One region of the Bacillus sp. N6 genome, then DNA from elsewhere that is predicted to be linked to it. Evidence: riboswitches for the same ligand, from Rfam matches in the RefSeq annotation. Region 1 holds a riboswitch; each other region holds the start of a gene.
The links. A riboswitch is a leader RNA that binds a small molecule or an ion and turns the genes downstream of it on or off. The one in region 1 is predicted to bind thiamine pyrophosphate.

Region 1 (5,247 bases):
TATAGGAGAAGTTGTGCAGTATAACTTCCTTGTATACCAAAAAAAGTATTGGCTTTCTTATACAAATGCAATATGTATTTTATTGGAGCATCTTTGAAAGATTGGTACACAGTGTCTCCTCTTTCTAAGCTTCTTGTTTTTGTTTTTGGTTATAAGGGACATTAATATATCTAGCTACAAATAATAAAACAGCCATAAAGAATACTGGAAATACAGTAGATAAATAAAAGCCATTACTAATTATATTTGTTATGAGAGCACTCAAAAGAAATATAGCGTTATAAATATGGGCAATTTTTTGTTTTAGTTGCACTTGAAATGATTCCATCATAATTTCTAATGCAACAAAAGCAATAATAATAGATAAAAATACAATATTTGTATTGTAAATGATTAAACAACAGATTAAACCTAAAAAGGCTGCGTATTCAATTATAAGAGGTATATTGCGTGGCATACAATTTACCTAACTAAATATGGCAGTGGATTTACTGCATTTGTTTTTTCAAAATTCCATTCTCCATTATGTAATTCAAAATGAAGATGTTGCCCGTATGAATGACCTGTGTTGCCCATATGACCTACTAATTGTCCAGCTTGTACTTGATCACCAGTTTGTACAGTGCGATCCTTCATATGAGCATAAACAGTTGTATATAATTTCCCATTGATTTGATGCGCAATGAACACAACATTGCCATAGCTAGCTGAATAATAAGATTTCACAACTTTACCTGCAGCAGCAGCTTGGATAGAGACGTTCCCTGGAGCAGCAATATCTATACCATAATGCATTTGTTCCCATCGTATATCAAAGGTTGAGCTAATTCTTCCTTGAGCAGGGAATTTGAAAGCAGCTGGAATAGATGAAGGCTGATCTGTTTTAGCCTGTGGTTGATTTTGTACTACATAGTGTTTTGCTACATATCCGTATCCTGTGCCAAAACGAATTTTATACCAAGTTCCTACAGTTTCTACTACTTGTACTTGTGTACCGTTTTGTAATGAACCGAGTAGAGCGCTACTTGTACTAGTGTTGCTACGTACATTCAGATTAGGTGTTGCAACAGTATATTTTGTATTATTTTGAACGGTGATTCCTTTTACTAAGGGTTGTGAACCATTAGAGATGAATGCTTTTTGTACGTAACCCGTTTGGCCATTATGTGATATTTTATACCATTCGCCTTGATCTTCTTGAACGGTAATAAACTTGCCATTTGGTAATACATCTAAAATGGAAGATTCTAAATTAGGTTCAGAGCGAACGTTTAATGCATTAGCATTGACGATGTATTGATCATTAGATTGAAGTTTGTTTTTTAGTAAAATAGCATCTTTTTGTACATAACCTACTTTATTATGAACAGATACTTTATACCAACCATTAGTTGTTTCAAGGATGTTCACTTTTGTATTAAAGCGAATTGTATCAATTGATGTGCTCTTTACGTTATCTTCTGTATGTAATGCTACTTGATCGACTTTGACATACCCAGTTTTAACATTAGATAATTGTTCAGCGTTTGCTTTTTGTACATTTGTTTCACCCATAGAAGGAAGTAAAGAAGCAATCGCTACAGTAGTTGCTGTTAAAGCAGTAGCTTTCATATTCATGGAATAGAGACCTCCTCTAGTTGTATAGTTGTAATTTTATTATAGTATAAAGATATAATATAGTGGGTGTATTCACATAAATGTAATATGAAATCAATATAAAAATAAATTTTTTGAGGATAATGATTCCTTTTTAAACAATTAATTGGAGTTTTATTTTCTAAAATAGAATGTATGTATTGTATAACTTTAATTTTTTGTTGATAATTAAGAAAATTAAAATAGTTGATGATGTCTTATTAGGGTGTTATACTGACAGTGATAATTTTATAGTTTGCTAGGAGAGCTGGTGTTGCCAGCTGAGAGTAGGCCGTAAGCCTTTGATCCTTTTTATTACCTGATCTAGATTATGCTAGCGTAGGGAAGCAATTCGGACACTAACAATGAGTCCCCGTTTCTTTGCGTATAGAAACGGGGCTTTTTTATTTGAAAATTTCATATTGAAACCACTAGGGGTGCTTGATTTGCTGAGAGAGGAATAATCCTTAACCCTTATAACACCTGATCTAGGTAATACTAGCGAAGGGAAGTGGAACATCGAATAAATGTATAATTTTATTTGCTGTAACCACTTCTTATATATAGAAGTGGTTTTTTATTTAGATACATATATTGAAAGGGGATAGAGAAATGAAATTTTGCGATAGATTATTAGAAACTGTGCAACCGGTTTGGGAGATGAGTCATAATCATCCGTTTGTAGTGGGTATGGGAGATGGCACGTTAGAAAAAGATAAATTTCAGTATTATATTATTCAAGATTATTTATATCTGCTAGATTATGCAAAATTATATGCGATTGGTGTTGTAAAAGCAACGAATCCACAAGTAATGGGAAAGTTCGCTGAACAAATTGATGGAATATTAAATGGCGAAATGACAATCCATAAACAATATGCAAAAAGACTTGGAATTTCTATAGAGGAGATAGAGTCTGCAAAGCCATCTGCTAAAAATTTAGCTTATACAAATTACATGATGTCTGTATCTCAAAATGGCACACTTGCAGAATTAATAGCAGCGCTTCTTCCATGTATGTGGAGCTACTGGGAAATTGGAAAGCGTTTAAATGATATTCCTGGAGCAAGAGATCATGAGTTTTTTGGTGAGTGGATTCAAGGATATAGTTCGGAAGAATACGGTAATCTTTGTATTTGGTTAATAGATTTATTAAATGAAATGGCAGTTGGAAAGTCTGAGAAAGAACTAGATAGATTAGAGGAGATTTTCTTATATTCCAGTCGATTTGAATATTTATTCTGGGATATGTCCTATCGTAAGGAGATGTGGGGATTTGAGGAGCAAGAACATACTACAGTTTCATAATGTTTCTTTTCATTACGATGAGAAACCAATCATCCATGAATTAAATGCTTCTATACATGAGAAAGAGTTTTTCAGTATTATCGGACCGAGTGGATGTGGGAAAAGTACTTTATTTCGCCTTATTACAGGCCTAGAGAAGGTAAGTACTGGAAAGATAGAACTGACAGAAACAAAGCACCATCCTGTAGGATATATGCCGCAAAAAGATATGCTTTTGCCGTGGAGAACAATTATTGAGAATGCTGCTCTGCCGCTAGAGTGCCAAGGTGTACAGAAGAAAGAAGCACAAGTAAAGGCAAAGGAACTGTTATATAAATTTGGTTTACAAGGATATGAGACAAAACATCCGAAAGATTTATCTGGTGGTATGAGGCAACGCGTATCTTTTATCCGAACTTTGTTAACGGGCGGGGAGATATTGTTATTAGATGAACCGTTTAGCGCGTTAGATGCTTTAACGAAGGCCTCTTTGCAAGAATGGCTGTTTGAACAATGGCAAGAGTGGGAAAAAACAATTTTATTCATTACTCATGATGTTGAAGAAGCGTTATTTCTTTCGAACCGAGTTTTAGTAGTGGAACAGCAGCCGATAACGACTTTGACTGAGCGGATTGTACCACTTGATCATAACAGAACACGAAAAGATTTATATAAACCGGAAGTATTAGCGCTGAAAGATGAGCTTCTTAGTATGTTACAAAGGCAGGTACTTGTGTGATGAACCGATTGAAAGAATTAGTTCCTGCTATTACACTTTCTAGTATTTTACTAGCTGTGTGGGAAATAGGAGCAAGAATTGTAGATGAGATGTACATTTTACCGTCACCGTCTGCGATTGTAATGAAGATATGGAAACTAAAAGACATATTATTTACGGTTCATTTACCTGCAACGTTATACGTCGTTTTAATAGGTGTTGTTATTTCTATCATATTAGGTGTAGGGCTAGCGATGTTAATGAATGCGAGTACATGGATGGAAAGAGCATTTTATCCATTATTAGTTGCTTCACAAACGATTCCGATTACTGCGCTTGCTCCGCTATTTGTTTTATGGTTTGGATACACAATTTGGAGTAAGGTTGTTGTCACAGTTTTAATTACGTTTTTCCCGATTGCGGTCAATACGTATGATGGACTGCGTAGTACAAAAAAAGAATGGGAGGAGCTCTTAGTTACATATGGAGCAACGAAAAGAGATATTTTTCTTAAATTAAAGTTGCCGTCTGCTCTTCCTTATTTTTTCTCAGCTTTAAAAATTGCAGTTCCGCTTAGTGTTATCGGAGCAGCAATTGGAGAATGGCTCGGTGCACAAGCTGGACTTGGATATTTCAGTAAGAGAATGATGACGCAGTTAGATGGAGCTGGCGTATTTGCACCCATTGTATTGTTATCATTATTAGCTATTTTCTTCGTCGTACTTATTTCCATATTAGAAAAGAAATTCATTAGTTGGAGGAAGCATTCATGAAATTTTTAAAGCGCATCTTTGTGTTTACATTATTAATTGCAATGATTACAGGATGTTCAAGTAATTCAGCATCAGAAAAAAGTAAAAAAGAGAAAGAAATAACAGTCATGTTAGATTGGTATCCAAATGCGGTACATAGCTTTATTTATGCAGCAATTGAAAAAGGATACTTTAAAGAAGAAGGTGTAAAGGTAAATATTAAATTCCCTTCTAATCCGACTGATCCATTAACATTGGCAGCAGCAGGGAAGGTGACAGTTGGCTTGTATTATCAGCCAGATGTTGTTATGGCAAGAGCAAATGAGCAAATTCCAGTGAAATCAATTGGGGCTGTCGTACGTTCACCATTAAATCATGTCGTATCGCTGAAATCAGCGGGTATTCAATCACCGAAAGATTTAGAAGGAAAAACAGTAGGATATTCTGGAACACCTTTAAGTGAGATGTATTTAAAAACGATGGTAAAAGAAGCTGGTGGTAATCCTGATACAGTGAAAGTAGTTGATGTTGGATTTGATTTAGTACCAGCCTTAATTACGAAAAAAGTGGATGCGGTAACAGGGGCATACATTAATCATGAAGTACCGGTTATGCGTCATGAAGGCCATGAACCAGCTTACTTTAATCCAGCTGATTACGGAGTACCGAACTATCATGAACTTGTGTTTGTAACAGGTGATAAAACGTTGAAAAAAGATAAAGAAGCGTTGCAAGCTTTCTTACGTGGTACGAAAAAAGGCTATGATTTCATGAAGAAAAACCCAGATGAAGCATTGAATATTTTATTAAATCATCAAGAAAAAGAAAACTTCCCACTTGTGCCAGAAGTTGAAA
Region 2 (5,247 bases), 320 kb from region 1:
AATGGTCTGCATATTCATCTAGTTCGAACTGCTTTAATGCTTCCATTCCTTCTGTCAGCCTTTGTTTTTTCGGCTTTCCTTCAATTTCTAACGGAAGAACGATATTTTGCAAAGCTGATCGCCACGGTAGTAATAAATCTTGTTGTGGCATATAACTAACAACATCTTGCTCTTGTACTTGCTTATCTTTATATATTACGTTCCCGCTTGTTGGTTTTTCAACATTTGCAATCATGTTTAATAATGTGCTTTTCCCGCAACCACTCTGTCCTACAAAAGAAACAAACTCTCCCTCTTGTATAGAGGCACTAATATTCTCTAATACATTCTTTCCGTCGAAAGATTTCACTATATTTTTTATTTGTAATCCGCTCATTTTTCACTTGGAAGGAATTCATTTGTAAAAGCATCTTTTACATCGATTTTCTTTTTAATAACTTTGTTGTCATATAAGAAATTCATGTAATTCGTCCAAATTTCTTCCTTCTGTACTCCCCATGCTTTCGCATCATCTTGATACTTCGTACTTAACCATTTCTGGCTTTCTTGAACTAAATCTTTATTTACATCTGGAACAGCTTTAATTAAAATATCAGCAGCTTCTTTCGGTTCCTTAATTGCAAAATTATAACCTTCTGTTGTTGCACTCATAAACTTTTTCACAAAGTCTTTATCTTGCTTCGTATGTTTTTCACTCGTAATAATAACAGGACTATAGAAATCAAGCGCTGGATCTAAGTCTTTCACCATAATCGTATTTAACTCTTTTCCTTGGCGCTTCGCTTCAATACCATCCCAACCGTAATAAATCCATTCGAAATCTGCATCACGGCCGATTGATTTAAAGAAATCTGTTTGTCCTAAGATGATTTTTTCAACTTTATTAAAATCAGCTTGATGCTTATCCATAATCGTCTTTAATGTCGCTTCTTCCGCTGGTCCTCCCCAGCCGCCATAACGTTTACCTTCAAAATCTTTCGGTGACGTCATATTATCTTTCTTAAGCGATGCAAACGCTGAAGTGTTATGCTGAATAATCGCTCCTACAGATACAACAGGAATTCCTTCCACACGAGCTAATGTTACATTTTCTTGTGCGCTTATTGCGAAGTCTGCTTTTCCTGATGCTATCATTTGCTCTGCTGTTACATTGTCACCTGGTTGAATAATTTCTACATCTAATCCTTGCTTTTTGTAATAATCTTTCGTTTGCGCTACATACAAGCCAGTATGATTCGTATTTGGAAACCAATCTAATACTACTTTTACTTTTTGATCTTTACTTGCACTTTCTTCTTTCTTCGCCGGATTACATCCAGCCACACCTACCGCTACTAAGGCAGCTAACATAACTTTCAAACCTTTTTTCATTTTCTGCCGTCCTTTCTATATATCCATGGTGCTGTTATTCTTGCCATAAACTCTACGATAAAATACAGGCATAATGTCACTATAACGATGATTGCTGCAACACCAAATACTCGGGCAGTCAAAAAGGATTTTGTAGCCCTCGTAAGCATAACGCCTAATCCTTCACTTGCACCGAGCCATTCTCCGATAATTGCCCCCATTACGCTATATGTAACTGCAATTTTTAAACCGGAGAAAAAGTATGGAAGCACTGCTGGAAATTTTACTTTCTGGTAAACTTGCCATTTTGTCGCCTTCATTGTTTGTAAAAGCTTCAACATGTTTTTATCTACTGTTTGAAAACCTTCTAAAATACTAAGCGCAATTGGGAAGAAACAAACGAGTATTACGACCATTACTTTCGGCAACATCCCATATCCAAACCAAATAATAAATAGCGGTGCAAGTACAACAATTGGAATTGTTTGCGAAATAACGAGCAATGGATTTATTAAAATACGAAATAACGGTATAACGTCCATAATAATTGCGATGCTCGTCCCCAATAAAATTGCAAAGAATAGTCCAATTATAACTTCCTGCAGTGTTTGCATCGTATTTGGTAATAGTAAATCTTTCATCCCAATTAATTCTTGAACAATGGCAGAAGGCTTTGGTAAAATCCACGGTTCGATTTTAAATAATGAAACAGATCCTTCCCATATCGCAATGAGAAGGATAAGCCAAATAGTTGTAATAAGTTTAGATTGCTTCTGGTTTTGCATATTCATCACGGTACTTCCAAACCTTTTCATCTATCGTTACACCAGTGCTTGGACGATAATGGATTTTAATAGAAGTAATCACTTCTTCTGCTCCAGCATCGACGCAAGCTTGTTGCGCACGTTTAACGACATCAAGAAGTACATCTAATTCTCCTTCCAAAGTTGTTTCCATTGCCCCTACTTCATAACGAACTCCCGATTGTTGCACAACTTCAATTGCTTTATCGACAACAGAATATACATCTTTCGTTTTCGCTTGTGGTACTACTGAAAATGACATTGTAACTTGTTGTGACATAATAAAATCCCCCTTATAAAATTAGATTTCAAAAATAAGAAAAGGCTTTCCTACTGCGTAGGAAAGCCTTGTATGCAAGTTATTATAGAATAACATATGCTACATCACTTTAAGTAACTCCCTACGCTGGCATTATCCAGATCAGGTTGAGGGTCGATGTTTACTTACATCCTCTCAGCCAATTGGCTCCCCGGTCCTTAATTCGTTTTCATTGTAGCATGATTTATTTTATTGAACAAACAAAAGCATGCATAATCATTTCATTATTTTTGGAAAATATCCAACTTTTTCACCATGAGCTAATAACTGCTGTATAAATTCTTTATTGATTGCTGGTACTATCAATTCTTTTTTCTTAATCCATTCATTCGTTCTACGCGTACCCATTACAATTTCAGATTGCTGCGCTCCATCTCCTGCAACTTGAGAAGCAATTAACTCTGCTATTACTTCATTTTCCTTCGCTAATTCAAGTCCGGTATTTACATATTCTGAAAGTGGAACCATTTCAAGATTGTATCCACACTCTCCAATTAACTGTATAAATTGTTCAAACTCAATTTGATGTGGATGACAAATATGTAACGTCTCTCCTACAATTTGCGAATCTTTTAAATACGATACAATTGATTTACTAGCAAAATCAATTGGTGTGAAATCAACTTTCCACTTCACATTTGGTGCTTTCCCAATTAATAGCATTGTTTTAATAAGACGATAAAATGCGTTTCCTTCAATATTTTGTTGGAACGAACCTGTTTCTGAATGACATGCTAAATTACCTGCACGATAAATATTTCCGCGCAAACCATTTTTCATTGCTTCACGAACAATGTTTTCCGCTTGTAGTTTACTATTTGAATATACATTCTCTAAGTCTACACTGTAATTAAAATCACCAGTTTTCATGTATGTATCCCATTGATCTACCGCTAATTCTAACGGGATACCAATTGTAGAAATAAAATGGAATGTAGCACCTTTCTCCGCTAATGCTAGCATACGGCTAGTTCCTTGGACATTTATATTTTCAAATTGTTTTACATCTCCAAAATGTCTTACATCTGCACCGCAATGAATTATCGTATCCATCTTAGAACTGATGAACATAAATTCTTCTTCGCTCATCCCAAGATACTCTTCCCCCAGATCACCAGCTACGGCCTGTATACGCTGTAACCATTCTTCACATATATCACTAAAGTAGCCTGTTAATGTATCTATAATTCTTTGTTGCACATCTTTGGTTGGTCTTACTAAACAATAAATAGTAGCAGATGTATCTCTCAACAATTCATATAATATGTGTGATCCTAAATAACCAGTAGCTCCTGTTAAAAAGACATTTGAAATCTGGGTTTCTTCCAAAACGTTTGCATACGTAATAGTATCTGGTTCGTGAATCACTTTATATTCACGAAATACTCCTTCTTTCTCTACTTTTACTTCTCGCTCAATTCGAGCTAATCCATATATCGTTCTTTCTTTAAAGAAATCTTGAATTGTTAAATGTGAAAAATCTTCTTTTAACAATGTTAAGACTCGTAATACTTTTAATGAATATCCACCAATTGTAAAGAAATCATCATGCACTCCAACTTTTGAAATTCCTAATACTTCCGCCCAAGCGCGCGCTATTTGTTTCTCTGCTTTATTAGAAGGTGCAACATATTCTTGTAGACGAACCGGTTCATACTTTTCTTCTAACTGAGCTAACTTCTTAACATCAATCTTTTTATTAGGTGTAAGTGGTAATTCATTAATATAAATTAGTTTAGATGGCACCATATAATCTGGTAATTGCTCTTGTAACTGATAAACTAATTCTGGTATTTCTTTTTTATTTAAAGTTGTATAGAACGCGATTAAATATTGGCTACCTTCCTTACTCTTCTTAGCAAAAACAGCATTTTCTTTTATATTATGATTTTGAGAAATTTTACTTTGGATTTCTCCTAGTTCAATACGATGTCCTCTAATCTTTACTTGATCATCTTTCCGATGTAAAAATTCTATATTTCCATCCTCTAACAACTTAACAATATCACCTGTTTTATATATATTAACTATAGGATTAAAAGGGTTCTGAATAAAAGCTTCAATTGTTTTATTAGGCTTATTAAAATACCCTTTTGCTAATCCTACTGAATCTATATATAATTCACCAGGTACACCAATTGGACAAAGATTCATATTCTCATCCAAAATCATAACTTGATAATTAGCACATGGTTTACCAATGGGAATACTCGCAACATCCTCATTTAACTGACTAGGTATTTTATAGGTTGTCGTCACTACAGTACATTCTGTCGGTCCGTATACATTATGAATTTCAACATTTGTACCTATCCTTTCTCTCCACAATTTAATAACCTCTACAGGCAACATTTCACCGCCAATCGCAATTCTTTTTAGGGAAGCTAGCTTATATATATCTTCTTCTGCTAAATAAGTTGCTACTTGTCGAACAAAAATTGTTGCTAATGCCAAGATCGAAGTTGCTTTCACTTTATAGATTGCATTTGCAAATGCTTCTACAGACAATCGCTCTTCCTCTAATAATACATACAAGTTTCCTCCGCAGAATAAAGAAGCAAATGACTCCCATACAGAAGCATCGAAACTAAAAGAAGGAAATTGGGCAAATACATCCTCTTCTGTCAATTCATATTGCTTTTGCATCCAAGTGTACAGATTAACAACCCCTCTATGTGCTAACATCGTTCCCTTTGGATTCCCTGTTGAACCAGACGTATAAATCATATAAGCTACATCATCACAATGAATAGACAACTTTACATCTATATCTTC
Region 3 (5,247 bases), 1.0 Mb from region 1:
CGTATGCAGTGCATTTTGGTCTGGGTCACAGTCTTTTAACGTGGTCGAACTACAGGAGGAGTAAGCATATTCCCGATGGATCCATTTCTGCACTTCCATTATCTGGGGGAATCCCCCAGTATCCAAGACTAAATTTTACCCATACATCATTTTTTTGATGTAGCTCTTGAAGATAAAAACTATTTAATTTTCAAGGAACAGTTATTAACTTAAAACTTATTATACGAGGAGGGTGTATCATGAAAAAAATATGCTTTGTATTAATTGTCGACGCTGGTATAAATTATGGTTCAATATTTTCTCTACCATTTTTAAGGAATCAGAATGATTTGAAGGAATATTTTTCTAAGTATTATGATGTTTCAATTAATTATATTAGGGATAAAAACTCAGTTGACTATTTGGTAGTTCCCAAACCGTGTCCAGCTTTTGATAATGAAAATAATCTTCCAATAATTGAAGTACCAGCAATCTTATTTATGGAAAAGAATTTTGAAAAAATAAAGACTTATATAGACAATTATTTTTCTAATAACTCATAAAGAAAATAAAAGTACAGTAAAAAGAAGTCCGATAAAAAACGAGTGGTGTAGAATATTTCTATTAATCATTCGTTTTTTATTATATTTACATATATTTTTTAAAAGAGGATTATAGACGTTCTGAAAAAAATTAATTATAACAAGAACAGTGTTCGTGCTACTATCTACGGTTATTTTTTGTACTAAGTACCCCTTTAACTAACAAGATAACAAAAATTAACATATTAAGGAAATAATGTTACAATAAATGTAAGAGCTTTCTCTTTGAGTTTTAGCTCTGAATAATAAAGATAGTTAAATCACTAAATGGAGGAGCAGGTCAATTTTGTTCCTTGTATAGTAAATTGTTACCTATCTCTATTGCAGGTTGTATGGCAGGTAGCAGTTGTAGCGAAATGCAGCAGAGACAAAGGCTCTTTGTCAAATGGGACTGATGAATGTATTTGGCAAGTAAAAAATGGTTCTTTCCGGAGTTAGTTGAAAAGTCTCATTCTCTCCAAAAGTAGAATCTTTGTCCGCAATGTGGAGAATTTGTATCGACCATACATGATTCTTTTAATAAGCTTTAACTTGTTTATGCTCCCTTCGGCAAGACCATTATTATTCTCATAAGTTACCGCATTTCTGACAGCTTCAATATCCCCGGCTAATCCATTCGTAAAGCTCTTAAATTCTTGTATATTAGTATTCTTCATTTTCTCAATACAATGGTCGAAATTCTCAATACTCTTTGTGGTGAAGATGTTTTTAAACTCCCATGTTAAGTCATAAACTATTTTTACAATAGGGTGTTCTTCGTAATTATTGTTGGTATTATGAGGTATGTTCAAGCATATTATTTAACGTGGATGATTCCATAAAGAGAAAAAGAAATAACCTTTGCATTTTTCAGATTATCGTGTATGATGGGAAAGTATTGAAAATTAAATCAGTGATAAACTAGGGGTGCCTAACGTATGCGTAGGCTGAGAGAGAAGCGCGTGATCTTCTTAACCCTTTGGACCTGATCTGGCTCGTACCAGCGTAGGGAAGTTAACGGCTTTACATAATGATGTCTTTTATGAGCCAGGTCCTTATTTTTTTATGGACCTGGCTCTTTTTATTTTGGCATGCGCTGGCCATATCTCGTCCTTGTCACGAACAGGGGAGGCAACAAAGGTTATGAAACAGTCTGTTTCAGCTGAGCAAATTGAATTGAAATCGAGTTTACCAGGGAGTAAGAAAGTATATGTGGATGGACCACGCGCAGGCATGAAAGTGCCGATGCGTGAGATTGAACAAAGCGAAACGAACGGCATCCCAAATCCTCCAGTCCGTGTGTATGATACGAGCGGTCCTTATACGGATCCGGCGTATAAAGTGGAGCTGGAAAAGGGAATTCCAACGCCGCGTCATTCTTGGATCATGGAGCGCGGGGATGTAGAGGCATATGAAGGGCGCGAGGTGAAACCAGAGGATGATGGTGTGAAAGTGGCTTCGAAACATACACCTGTTTTCCCGCAAATGGATCGCCAGCCGCTTAGAGCGAAGCAAGGTGCAAATGTTACGCAAATGCATTATGCGCGTAATGGCATTATTACGTCTGAGATGGAATACGTTGCAATTCGTGAAGGAGTAGAGCCTGAGTTTGTTCGTAAGGAAATTGCGGAAGGGCGTGCTATTTTACCAGCGAATATTAATCATCCGGAAGCAGAACCGATGATTATCGGGCGTAATTTCCACGTGAAGGTAAATGCAAATATCGGAAACTCTGCTGTATCTTCTTCTATTGCAGAAGAAGTAGAGAAGATGACGTGGGCAACGCGCTGGGGTGCAGATACGATTATGGATTTATCTACAGGTAAAAACATTCATACGACGCGTGAGTGGATTATTCGTAACGCGCCTGTACCAGTTGGAACTGTGCCGATTTATCAAGCGCTTGAAAAGGTAAATGGAATTGCAGAAGATTTAACGTGGGAAGTGTATCGTGATACGTTAATTGAGCAAGCGGAGCAAGGCGTTGATTACTTTACGATTCACGCTGGTGTATTGCTTCGTTACATTCCAATCACGGCAAAGCGTACGACAGGTATCGTTTCGCGCGGTGGTTCGATTATGGCGCAGTGGTGTCTATTCCATCATAAAGAAAACTTCCTATATACTCACTTTGAAGAGATTTGTGAAATTATGAAGCAGTACGATGTTTCGTTCTCTCTTGGAGATGGATTACGTCCAGGGTCTATTGCAGATGCAAATGACGAAGCACAGTTTTCTGAGCTTGAAACACTTGGTGAATTAACTAAAATTGCTTGGAAACATGATGTGCAAGTTATGATCGAAGGACCTGGACACGTACCGATGCACTTAATTAAAGAGAATATGGAGAAAGAGCTTGATATTTGTCAGGGCGCGCCGTTTTATACACTTGGGCCACTAACGACAGATATTGCACCAGGTTATGACCATATTACATCGGCAATTGGAGCTGCGATGATCGGTTGGTTTGGAACGGCGATGCTTTGTTATGTAACGCCGAAAGAACATTTAGGTTTACCGAATAAAGATGATGTACGCACGGGTGTTATTACGTACAAAATTGCAGCGCATGCGGCTGATCTTGCAAAAGGACATAAAACGGCTCATCAGCGTGATGATGCACTTTCAAAAGCACGTTTCGAATTTCGTTGGCGCGATCAATTTAATTTATCTTTAGATCCTGAACGTGCGATGGAATATCACGATGAAACGTTGCCTGCAGAAGGGGCAAAGACAGCTCACTTCTGTTCAATGTGTGGACCGAAGTTTTGTAGTATGAGAATTTCACATGATATCCGTGAATATGCAAAAGAAAATGATTTAGAAACGACAGAAGCAATTGAAAAAGGAATGAAAGAGAAAGCAGAAGAATTTAAAGAAGCTGGTAGTCATTTATATCAATAACACGTTACACCTCTTTACTTGATTGATCACACTGTAGTACCTAACTTTATTATAGAAGAAGCCCCATTTGCTAAGACGGTAGCAAATGGGGCTTCTGTTGTTTATCCCGCTATTTGTGGGCAGTAAGACCCCCACCTCAAAATTCAGCGGAAGCAAAGAAGTTAGGTCGGGGTCGGGCTGCCCGTAAAAGCCCGATTGGTTAAGGCTAATAATCAGTGGGGGATGAACAAAACCCCCACTGATTAAAGTTTCACTTTATAAGGCGAAGAAGAGATGTACCCAGTAGAATAAGAGGAATAATGTGACGACTGTTGTGAGAGGAATAACGATAAGGGATACACTTAAATAGTCTTTCCATTTTACTTTAATTTTGTTTTGTTTCAGAATATACATCCAAATGAGGGAAGCTAGTGTACCAATTGGTAATAATAGTGAACCGATGTCACTACCAATAATGTTTGCGAGGTAGATAGTTTTTAATGTGACTGGGTCTAGTCCCATTTCGGTTAATGTGATTGTACCAATCATAAGTGCAGGATGGTTATTGAAGACGTTAGAGAGGAGGGAGACGAGTCCACCCATTGCAAAGCTAGCATAGAGTAGATGTTGACTTACAACTGGTTCAAGCCAATTTACGAGCGCCGCTGTTAATCCTGCATTGTGAAGCCCGTAAATAATGACGTACATAGAGAAAGCGAAAATTAAAATGTGCCACGGTGTCTTTTTCAAGATATCGACAGGGTTTGTTCGTAAGTAGTACCATCTCCAAATGAGAAGAACGAGTGAACCAAGTACAGCAACAATTTCGATTGGAATGGATAAGAAGGATGCAACGAATAAAAGGCAGCGCATAAGGAAGACGAAACCTAATACTTTTAACATGAATCTTGTACGCTTTTGTTTCGTATCAACAGAATTATTTCCTTTTAGTGGATGGAAGTTTTTCGTGAAGAAAATTTCTTCAATATCATATGAAGAAACAGGTAATTTTTTCGGAAGTTTTTTCTTCAAAACTGTATACATAAGCCATGACATAAATAATAAGCCTAATGTTGCAGGTACAAACATCATAGCAGTATGCATATAAAGAGTCATATGGACGATGTTTAATGCGATTAAATTTACGATATTACTTACACCAATTGGTGCACTAGATGCCGTAGCGATTAAAGCACCACTTAATAAATAAGGAATTTGCTGATGAGGTTTTAATTGAAGATTTTTTAGAAGAAGAATTAAAATGGGAGTTGTAATTAAAATACTACCGTCGTTATTAAATAAAAGAGTCATAAGAAAACATAATAATTGAATATACCAGTATAAGCGGCGCCCAGAACCCTTTGCTAAATTTGCTAGTTTCGCTGCGGACCAATGGAAGAAGCCGAAGCTTTCTAATATAACTGCCATAACAATAGTTGCTAATATTGTTATGGAGGCACCGCCAATTTTACTTATAATATCCATGATGTCTGGTTTTGATACAAGTCCAGTAATTATGATGATACCAGCTCCGATTGCTGCTGGCCATGCCTCATTTAAACCACGAGGCCGCCAAAAGATAACAATCATCGTTAAGAAGAATACAATAATAGTAATCCATATTTCAATGCTCATATTTTGCCTACCTTTCTATTTTCCCTTGAACAGATGTAGCTTGTCTCAAGTTTATATTGGTAGTATATTCAGCAAAAAATAAGAAGAACTAGACGTATAACGAGATGAAGCGAATATGTGTTTTTCAAGCTAAAGGACAAGTGTCACGAATAGTGAAATAACTATTATG
Region 4 (5,247 bases), 1.4 Mb from region 1:
ATATGCTGCATAACCAAAAATGATAGCTCCAATTATAATATTGACCATCATCACAATACATCTCCTTCTAGAATCCGAGTAGGGATCCAACTTGGTATATAATGAGCGTTAATACATAAGCAACTACGAGTGGATACACGACTGAGAAAATCGTCCATTTCGCTGATCCTGTTTCACGTTTAATAACAGCTACGGTCGCTAAACACGGAACATATAATAAAATAAAGAACATAAATGCATAAGCTGATAATGCTGTATAATGTGCTCCCATTACATTTCCAAGCACATCTTCTTTAACCGCATAAATAATTGCCATTGTAGAAACGACAACTTCTTTCGCTAAAAATCCTGTTAAAAGGGATGCCGCAGCTTGCCACGTTCCAAAGCCGAGCGGTGCAAATAATGGTGCGATAAATCCACCAATCATCGCTAAGTAGCTATCTCCCATATCAACGCCAAATCCTGATGGACCTGCATAATTTAATAACCAAATAACAACCGAACCACCAAAGATGAATGTACCAGCTTTACGAACAAATCCCTTTCCTTTCTCCCACGTGCTCAGCCATAACGTTTTCGCTTGTGGCACACGATAAGGCGGTAGTTCAATTACGAAAATAGATTTTTCTGCTTTCAAAATCGTAAGAGACATAATTTTTGTAACTAATAACGCAAGAACAATACCTGCGACATATAAAGAAAATACAACAGTCGCCTGACTATTAGGGAAGAATACGCCCGCAAATAATGCATATACAGGTAATCGTGCTGAACAAGACATAAACGGTGTTACTAAAATTGTAAGTAAGCGCTCTTTCTCCTGTTCAATCGTTCTCGCTGCCATAATACCCGGAACGTTACATCCAAAACCGATAATCATCGGAATAAAAGCTTTACCGTTTAAGCCAAAGAACTCCATAATTCTATCCATAACAACTGCAATTCGCGCCATATATCCTGAGTCTTCTAATAATGAAATGAAAAAGAATAGTGCAAAGATTTGTGGTACGAATACTAATACAGCACCAACACCGGCAATAATACCTTCTGTAACGAGTGCTTGAATAAAATCAGAAGCTCCAATACTTGTAAGTCCAGCCGTCACCCAATCCGTAAGCTGACCACCAAAAAACTCATCTAACATATCCGATAAAGGTGTACCAATCCACGTAAACGTAACCTGAAAAATAAAAAACATAACTGCTAAAAAGATTGGAAGTCCTAAAATTTTATGTGTAATTAATCTATCAATTTTTTCTGAAAAAGGAATTTTTCCTTCTTTCTCATGCTTCATAACATTTGTTTTTAACTTTTCAATATACGCTTCACGAGTTTTGTAAATGTGCTCTTCTAACGTACAATCAAGTTTTCCTTCTAAGCGAGATCGAATGGCTATGAGTTCCTTATAAATTGGTAATGCTTTCATTTCTTTTTCTACTACTTCGTTATTGCTTAAAAATTGAAGTGCTAACCATCTCGGATGCTCATAATTCGCTGTCTCTAAAAGAGCAATTACTTCTCCAATTCCTTCATCCATTTGTACACCATATGAAATAAGGAATGGCTTTTTCTCCTTTTTGTCATTTTCTTTAAGAGTCGCAAGTAGTTCTTCACAACCTTTTCCACTTCTTGCAACGACAGGAACGACTGTTACACCTAATAGTTCTGATAATCGTTTTACATCAATGACAATTCCTCTTTGCTTCGCCACATCAACCATATTTAAACCAATTGAGACCGGCTTACCAAATTCAAGTAATTGCAACGTTAAATGCATATTTCTCTCAAACTGCGAAGAATCTACAATATTTAACATATGATTAAATTCTTCTGTTAATAGAAAGTTTGTTACAACACCTTCATCACGTGAAACTGGATTTAAATCATACACACCTGGTAAATCAATTAATGTTCCTTGTCTATCTTTTAATTTACCAACCTTTTTTTCTACTGTTACACCGCTCCAGTTTCCTACGTATTCATAAGAACCAGTAAGTGCATTAAATAATGATGTCTTCCCTGTATTCGGATTCCCTAGCAAAGCTACCTTATTCACGCTAATTCCACCTTTATCATTTTCGCGTCACAATGACGAATACTAATTAACTGTCCACGACACTCCAATGTACAAGGACCTTTGAACATCGCTTTCTGTTTCAAGCGAAGTTCGCTTCCTTCCGCAAGACCGAAAGCAGCTAGTCTACGCTTTAATAGCTGATCTAAAGACTGAATACTTTTTACTAACACTTTCTCTCCAATTTTAATATCTACTAAGCTCATAACCTTCCCCCTCAGAAGAGAATGATAATTATTTTCAAAAAAATTATACCACACCCAATTTCTCTTGTACTATACCCTTTTGCTTCATATTTATTAACATTTCGCTACAATTCTATTTCAATTATTGTCATACAGCATTTGTTTGCCATTCTCATCCATTTCGCTTACAATAAACAATAGCAAATAAAGAATCTCGTTATCACTGGGGGAGCCATGCCGCTGAGAGGGAACACTTCGTTCCGACCCTTCGAACCTGTTAGTTAATGCTAACGCAGGGATTGTGCAAACGCCCGAAATACATACCTCATTTTTATTTACGTATTTCGTATCCTCCTATGATATCTATTCTTTTTTGTACAACTTGGATTTAGGGGGAGACAACATGCGTAACACCAATTTACAAGCGATGATCGAATCTGCTATTCTTGCAGCCTTCGCCTTGGTCATCGACATTTTACCACTTTCAATCAAAATATCAGCAACAGGCGGTTCCATTTCATTTGCTATGATTCCTATTTTTATTATCGCATACCGCTGGGGCTTCAAAATGGCTTTCTTAGGAGGCTTAATTTGGGGATTATTACAAATTGTCGTAGGCGATGCCATTATCGTCACACCAATTCAAGTATTAATTGAATACTTTGTTGCTTTCGCATTCATTGGATTTGCTGGTTTATTCTATCGTCCAATTCAAAAGGCGCTTTTAGCGTCAAATGAAAATAGCGAAGAACAATCAAATTTAGGTAGCCGTAAAGACAAACCTTCATCAAAACCAAACCAAGGAAAGAAAGTAATTGGATACATTATCGTCGCTACTTTTATCGGTAGTCTAGCTCGTTACTTCTGTCACTTTATCGCTGGTATCATTTTCTGGGGACAATATGCACCAAAAGGCCAATCGGCTTTCCTATATTCTTTAATATTTAACGGTAGTACAATGATTGGTTCCTATATTCTATGTACCGTTTTACTTATATTTTTATTTATCACTTCACCACGCTTATTCAAAAGCATCAGTGCTTATCAAATGAATACACAAAAAAAGGGCGCTTAATGAGCGCTCTTTTTTCATATCGTAATATTAATTAAAAATACAATAAATGCGCAAAAGAAAATAAATACCATTATACTTAGCCAATTGCTATGCACGGTTCATCGACTCCTTACATAACCTCATATTCTAAACAAATTATACTGATTAAAAATAAAGATTAGGTAAAGATAATATGAAAATAATTTAAAAAAACGTAGATTATATTTTCTACGCTTTTTTCGGTAAATAGAAATAAAATAACACACCATCTTCTGTATTTCCTGCCCCATATTCAGTATCATGTAGTTCTAAAATATTCTTTGAAATGGCAAGCCCAAGCCCCGTCCCACCTTGTGAACGCTGACGAGCTGTATCCACTCGATAAAAACGATCCCAAATTTTATCTAATTGTTCTTCTTCAATGTGAGTACCTTTATTTTCAATGCACACTTTTATACGATCCTTCTCATCTATTGTAGAAATAATAATATCTTCTTTATTTGGTGTATAACGTATGGCATTCGTAATGAAATTCACGATGACTTGTTCAATCCGGCCTTGATTTGCAATCACTTCAAATGAACATATATTTTTATGAACACGAAGCTCTTTTTTCTCTATTTCCACAGATAGATGTTCACATATGTCTTCAATTACTGTATCAATATAAAACGAATCCTTTTTCATTTTATATGTACCAGATTCAAATTTAGCTAACTCAAGCATATCCAAAATTAACGTATCCATTTTGTCTACTTCTCTCTCCATCGCCTGAAAATAATAATCCTTTTTATGCTCAGCTACCCCGTCTTTTAAAATAGAAATACAGCTTTTCATAATACTTAGCGGTGTTTTTAATTCATGTGAAACACCAGAAATGAATTCTTTTCGCGTCTTTTCTAACTTTCTTTCCTTTTCAATATCTTCTTCTAACTGCCCAATATGCGAATGGAGTTTATTTGATAGCACATTAATATTTTTCGATAAATCTCCAATTTCATCTTTTGAAGTAATCGGTATTTTTTCTGTAAAATCTAATTGTGCTATTTTCTTCGTCGTATCATTTATTTTTAATAATGGTTTTGCAATTTGTTTTGAATAATAAAACGAAGCTAAAAAAATAAGAACGACTACAAATGCAATGATATAGATGTAATAATCTTGCACCATTTGTACAGCTTCATCTACGGGCTGTAAAGAAGCCATCGCATAAATATATGTTACTGATCCATCTTTTTCTTTTATTGGTTTCATTAATAATTTATATTTTATATCATTCTTTTCATAGTCCATTGTCTTTGTTGAATACTCTATTTGATTACTCTCTTTTAGTAATACATCCGTTTGAAATTCTTTTATACTATCCAAAAATAAAGTATTTTTATAAATTGGATTTACGGGGCCTTTTACATCTGGAAACTGTACTTTCGTAACACGCCCTCCTATGTAAACATCTGGTTCTGGGGCAGCTTGCTCCTGAACGGCTGGCCTCTTCTCCTTAACAACTTGTTCCCCGGTTGCTTTCTTTTTCTCCTCATATAATTTTCTCATTTTCTCATTAAATGCTTTTTCTAGCGGTTTATTAGATCCACTTAAATTCTGTTTAGATAAAGAAAAAGAGAATGGAATAAAACTATCTTCTTTTCTCACTCCAGAAAAATAAATTTCTTGCCCTAAAAAATGCTCTGATAATTTATTATCAATCTCCTCTATATTGACGAGATTACCTAAGGGAATTTTGAATATTTGTTGTCCAAAGCTCTTTTGTTGCCTACGATCTATCGTTACTTCAAAATAAAAATCATCTGCATGTTTTAAATTCCCGTTCTTATCTAATGTCGTAATCCACGTATTATTTTCTCTTAAAAAGTCTTGCTCTAGTTTCTGAATTTCTTCTGCATTTCCTGCATGATTTAAATAGTTCTTCCCAAAGG

Region 2: linked by a shared signal. The riboswitch ahead of ACUXVC_RS02190 (MTH1187 family thiamine-binding protein) and the one ahead of tenA (thiaminase II) in region 1 are both predicted to bind thiamine pyrophosphate.
Region 3: linked by a shared signal. The riboswitch ahead of thiC (phosphomethylpyrimidine synthase ThiC) and the one ahead of tenA (thiaminase II) in region 1 are both predicted to bind thiamine pyrophosphate.
Region 4: linked by a shared signal. The riboswitch ahead of ACUXVC_RS24200 (energy-coupled thiamine transporter ThiT) and the one ahead of tenA (thiaminase II) in region 1 are both predicted to bind thiamine pyrophosphate.

Annotation. Positions count from the first base shown of each region.
Region 1 is NZ_CM127843.1:742,152-747,398, forward strand. Features, by position in the region: gene ACUXVC_RS03795 (hypothetical protein) at 125-457, opposite strand; gene ACUXVC_RS03800 (SH3 domain-containing protein) at 463-1,617, opposite strand; TPP riboswitch at 1,887-1,998, shown strand; TPP riboswitch at 2,059-2,162, shown strand; gene tenA (thiaminase II) at 2,248-2,943, shown strand; gene ACUXVC_RS03810 (ABC transporter ATP-binding protein) at 2,912-3,661, shown strand; gene ACUXVC_RS03815 (ABC transporter permease) at 3,661-4,413, shown strand; gene ACUXVC_RS03820 (ABC transporter substrate-binding protein) at 4,410-5,247, shown strand, end outside.
Region 2 is NZ_CM127843.1:422,633-427,879, reverse strand. Features, by position in the region: gene ACUXVC_RS02205 (ABC transporter ATP-binding protein) at 1-376, opposite strand, end outside; gene ACUXVC_RS02200 (ABC transporter substrate-binding protein) at 373-1,371, opposite strand; gene ACUXVC_RS02195 (ABC transporter permease) at 1,368-2,141, opposite strand; gene ACUXVC_RS02190 (MTH1187 family thiamine-binding protein) at 2,113-2,433, opposite strand; TPP riboswitch at 2,535-2,636, opposite strand; gene ACUXVC_RS02185 (non-ribosomal peptide synthetase family protein) at 2,689-5,247, opposite strand, start outside.
Region 3 is NZ_CM127843.1:5,066,870-5,072,116, reverse strand. Features, by position in the region: gene ACUXVC_RS26240 (hypothetical protein) at 240-542, shown strand; gene ACUXVC_RS26235 (transposase) at 1,016-1,285, opposite strand; partial or broken gene ACUXVC_RS26230 (L-lactate permease) at 1,331-1,402, shown strand; TPP riboswitch at 1,474-1,589, shown strand; gene thiC (phosphomethylpyrimidine synthase ThiC) at 1,704-3,464, shown strand; gene ACUXVC_RS26220 (arsenic transporter) at 3,720-5,078, opposite strand.
Region 4 is NZ_CM127843.1:4,683,398-4,688,644, forward strand. Features, by position in the region: gene ACUXVC_RS24185 (FeoB-associated Cys-rich membrane protein) at 1-51, opposite strand, end outside; gene feoB (ferrous iron transport protein B) at 68-2,056, opposite strand; gene ACUXVC_RS24195 (FeoA family protein) at 2,053-2,280, opposite strand; TPP riboswitch at 2,475-2,576, shown strand; gene ACUXVC_RS24200 (energy-coupled thiamine transporter ThiT) at 2,663-3,334, shown strand; gene ACUXVC_RS24205 (sensor histidine kinase) at 3,542-5,247, opposite strand, start outside.